One region of the Metabacillus mesotrionivorans genome, then DNA from elsewhere that is predicted to be linked to it. Evidence: riboswitches for the same ligand, from Rfam matches in the RefSeq annotation. Region 1 holds a riboswitch; the other holds the start of a gene.
What was found. A riboswitch is a leader RNA that binds a small molecule or an ion and turns the genes downstream of it on or off. The one in region 1 is predicted to bind cyclic di-AMP.
Positions count from the first base shown of each region.

Region 2: linked by a shared signal. The riboswitch ahead of gltT (glutamate/proton symporter GltT) and the one ahead of glnA (type I glutamate--ammonia ligase) in region 1 are both predicted to bind cyclic di-AMP.

Region 1 is NZ_JBQMFF010000003.1:258,343-260,533, forward strand. It holds gene ACTSEZ_RS11235 (Na-translocating system protein MpsC family protein) at 344-712, shown strand; cyclic di-AMP (ydaO/yuaA leader) riboswitch at 967-1,100, shown strand; gene glnA (type I glutamate--ammonia ligase) at 1,206-2,191, shown strand, end outside.
Region 2 is NZ_JBQMFF010000002.1:900,311-902,501, forward strand. It holds gene ACTSEZ_RS09765 (DNA polymerase IV) at 1-572, opposite strand, end outside; cyclic di-AMP (ydaO/yuaA leader) riboswitch at 740-880, shown strand; gene gltT (glutamate/proton symporter GltT) at 969-2,191, shown strand, end outside.

The DNA of each region.
Region 1 (2,191 bases):
GTGATTACGAGATTATCTTACTCCTGCGATAAAACTGTGTAAACAAGGAAATACACTAAAAAACAAGGACTTTAGTGACCTTTAGTCTATTATTCTCTCTCTTACTCTTATTTCCTCACGTTTTTAAAAAATCTCACTTCTCTCTCCCACTTGTATCAGCCTGTCAACTGTACACTCTGTTTCCTGTCATTTACAGAATGCTATTGACAGGGTCATGGCGGGTAAGTAAGATAAACTCGTCTAATGATGCAAAGCTCAAGGGGGATCTTGCCATCTTCTAAAATCCTCTTGAACGGCATCCGTTCATCCTAATCAAAAGCATTTGTGCCGGGGGTATAATCAAATGGCTGTGTCGCCTAAAAAGAAATTGGAAATGGAATTAAGTGAAGCCTTTATCAAGCTTCAAAGGGATTTAATCGGACGCGGACCGCAGGAAACAAGAACCTACATTGTCCATGATATGGTCATTGCCCGGTTTAAGGGCGTTCTCACAGTTGAGGAAAAACATCTGGTTGAAAACGAAAATGGCAGAAAACTCGTTAAACAAATGAGACAGGTTCTGCGTGAAATGTACAGTAAAAAATTTGAAGAAATTGTAGAAAACTGCACGGGCTGCAGGGTTCTTTCAAGCCACAGCGATATCAGCACAAAGATGGGCGAACGAATTGAAGTGTTTGTGGTTGATAAGGATCTAGAGCGGCTCCTTGAATGAAAGAACTAAATAACAGGAACAAAAAGGGAGTATGCAAATTGAGCATACTCTTTTTTCTTTGCATCTTCTTTTTTAAAAAAATCACTGTCTATACCAGACTGCAAAAACGACAGCTGCTCAAATAAAATTGAGATAGAGAGAAAACGAGAGTAAACAGAAGAAAAACAGAGATTGATTTAATATTCATCTATAAAAACCCGGTATTTCATCCCTTTACAAGTAAAATTATCCAGGAGTATGATAGGCTCAATTTATTTCCTAATCCGCAGAATCCGTTAAGGAACGGGGGACCCAATTTTCCGGGGTGAAGCCGCTGAATCAAGCGGCCGGGCGACTCTTACCGTCCGAATCCGTCAGCTAACTCCGTATGCGTTGTTTGAGAGAGGAAGGTGTGACCGTTCAGCGCAGCCTGCTGAAACAAAAAATACAATCCTTCGATTTTTCAAAATTCATTCGTAAACGAAATTAAAACTAAAAAATCGGGGTGTTCTTTGTGTTGACTATTTTAGATCCGTTAAGCGAAATAAAAGCAGAAATAGCTGAAAAGCATGTCGAACTGCTGCATCTTCAGTTTGTTGATCTGGAAGGAAATTTAAAGCACGTCACCATTACGGCCGATCAGATTGATGAGGCTGCAGAGGGAAAAATGATGTTTGACGGTTCGTCCATAAGGGGTTTTTGTCCTATTAACCAGTCTGATTTATACCTCAAGCCGGATTTGAGCACGTTCGCTATTATTCCGTGGTCAGTCGAGGAAAAATATGCAGAAGCAAGATTTCTTTGCAGCATATTAAATCCGGATATGACGCCTTATGAAGGAGATCCAAGATATGTCCTGCAGCTCGCCGCAAAAAGAGCCAAGTCGCTTGGATACAGCATCAGCATCGGTCCGGAACTGGAGTTTTTCCTGTTTAAAACCGACGAAAACGGAAATCCCACGACAAATCCCCACGATACCGGGGGATACTTTGAGCCCGCGCATGATCTGGGAGAAAGAGTCCGTCTTGAAATCTACCGCACCCTGAAAGCAATGGGCTTCAAAATTGAAGCATCCCACCATGAAGTGGCCAACGGGCAGCATGAAATCAATTTCCGTTTCAACGATGCCCTGACGTCAGCAGATAATGCCACAACATACAAGTGGGTCGTAAAAAATGTCGCAAAACAATTTAACCTGCATGCGTCATTTATGCCTAAACCTCTGCAAGGGGTAAACGGCTCCGGTATGCATGTTAACATCTCCCTCCTTCAAGACGGGGAAAATATCTTCTTTGATGAAAATGATGATATGCAGCTTTCAAACGAAGCTTATTATTTTATTAATGGGGTGCTCACCTATATTGAAGAGCTGACTGCCATTACCAATCCGCTTGTTAACTCTTACAAACGTCTCGTACCGGGGTTTGAGGCCCCGTGCTATATTGCCTGGTCCACTTCAAACCGGTCAACCCTTATCCGTATACCTGCAAAAAGGGGTGC
Region 2 (2,191 bases), on a different contig from region 1:
CCCACTCCGTGCATCTCCCCTGCTGGAAGCGGCCACAGTGTCTCGTGAAGCTCCCTTTTCCTGAGGACGGTGATGCCCAGGGGCTTTTTCATATTGGAAGCCATCTTGGCAAGGAACTTATTCGGGGCAATGCCAATGCTAGATGGCAAAAGCAGCTCTTCAAGCAATCGCTGCTGAATCGTTTTTGCCACTTGAAGCGGATTGCCTTCCTTCAGATATTCCGTCAAATCCATATACCCTTCATCAATAGATACAGGCTCCACCAGCTCGGTAAATTCTCTTAAAAGGTCGAACATCGCTCTTGATGCCTTCCGGTACCGGTCAAAATTCGGCTTCCTGACAATCAGTTCGGGACAATGGCGCTTCGCCTGCCACAACGGCATGGTTGTTTTCACGCCCCTGGCTCTTGCCTCATAGCTGCACGTGACAACAATTCCCTTCCGTTCTTCCACATTTCCGGCAATGGCCAGCGGTTTCCCCCTCAGCTCAGGCTCAAACGCCATCTCAACTGATGCGTAAAAACTGTTCATATCCACATGGAGAATCACTCTTGGACCGTTTCGTCCGTTCATTTCCATTCAACTTCTTTCAAGGCTCTTTTATGTTAAAAGTTTACCATAACCCTAATGAGAAGTACCAACTGAGCGTATCGTCCAGGCTGAATGCTAGTAAAAAACAATTGACAACTTGTCTGCATTCAGAGTAAATTATATCTTGTGTGATTTTATAAACAGACAAACTTCATAATAAGCTTAATCTTTTCAGAGCGGGGGAATCATGCATTTGGTAAGACTCTTACCTTGGGGTGAATCCGTAAATGGAAGGGAACTCTCAATCCCGAATCCGACAGTTAACCTCGTATGCTTTATTGGGAGAAAGACTTTAATTGTGTATTAAAGACCTTTCTTACTTTAGATTGGTCTTTTTTTGTATTTTCAGAATTCTTACATCAAAGAGGAGGTTCATCTATGAAGAAATTTCGTTTGGGACTGGCTTCCCAAATTTTCATTGGTTTGATTTTAGGTATTTTAGTTGGTCTCATCTGGTTTAATGACCCTCGCCTTGCAGCCGTGCTGCAGCCGCTTGGCGACTTGTTTCTCCGTTTGATCAAAATGATCGTGATTCCGATTGTCATCTCCAGTCTGATTGTTGGAGTTGCGGGTGCCGGGAGTGGGAAAAACGTTGGAAGACTCGGCGGAAAAACCATTCTCTATTTTGAAATCATTACAACCGTTGCGATTATACTCGGTGTATTGCTTGCAAACGTCTTTCAGCCGGGACAGGGTGTTGACCTTGAATCTGCCCAAAAGACAGATATCCAGCAGTATGTTGACACATCTGAGGAGCAAAGTGAAAAATCGGTTGCCGAAACGTTCCTTCATATCGTGCCGACGAACTTCTTTAAATCTGTCGTAGAAGGCGATATGCTTGCCATTATCTTTTTCTCCGTCCTCTTCGGACTTGGCGTAGCAGCCATCGGAGAACGCGGAAAGCCCGTCCTGCAATTCTTTGACGGTGTTTCACACGCGATGTTCCACGTCGTAAATCTCGTAATGAAAGTGGCTCCACTCGGCGTGTTCGCACTGATTGGAGTAACCGTTTCGAAATTTGGAATTGATTCACTGCTGTCTCTTGGAAAATTGGTTCTATTAGTATACGCTGCATTGATTTTCTTCCTGATTGTCGTTCTGGGTGCAGTGGCGAAATGGGCGGGCGTTAATATCTTTATGCTGCTGCGCTACATTAAGGACGAGCTGCTGCTTGCCTTCAGTACGTCAAGCTCTGAAACCGTCCTTCCCCGCATCATGGAAAAGCTTGAAAAAATGGGATGCCCTAAAGGAATCGTGTCTTTCGTCGTTCCGATCGGATACACTTTTAACCTTGACGGATCAGTGCTTTATCAGGCCATCGCTGCCTTGTTCCTCGCACAGGTCTACGGCATTGAATTAACAATCGTTCAGCAATTAACGCTGATCTTAGTCTTGATGGTTACGTCTAAAGGGATGGCTGCCGTTCCTGGAACATCCTTCGTCGTGCTGCTTGCCACTCTCGGAACGATCGGTATTCCTGCAGAAGGACTTGCCTTCATTGCAGGTGTTGACCGCATCATGGATATGGCCCGCACAGTCGTCAACCTTGTCGGCAATACACTCGCTGCCATCGTGATGTCAAAATCAGAAGGCCAGTACAA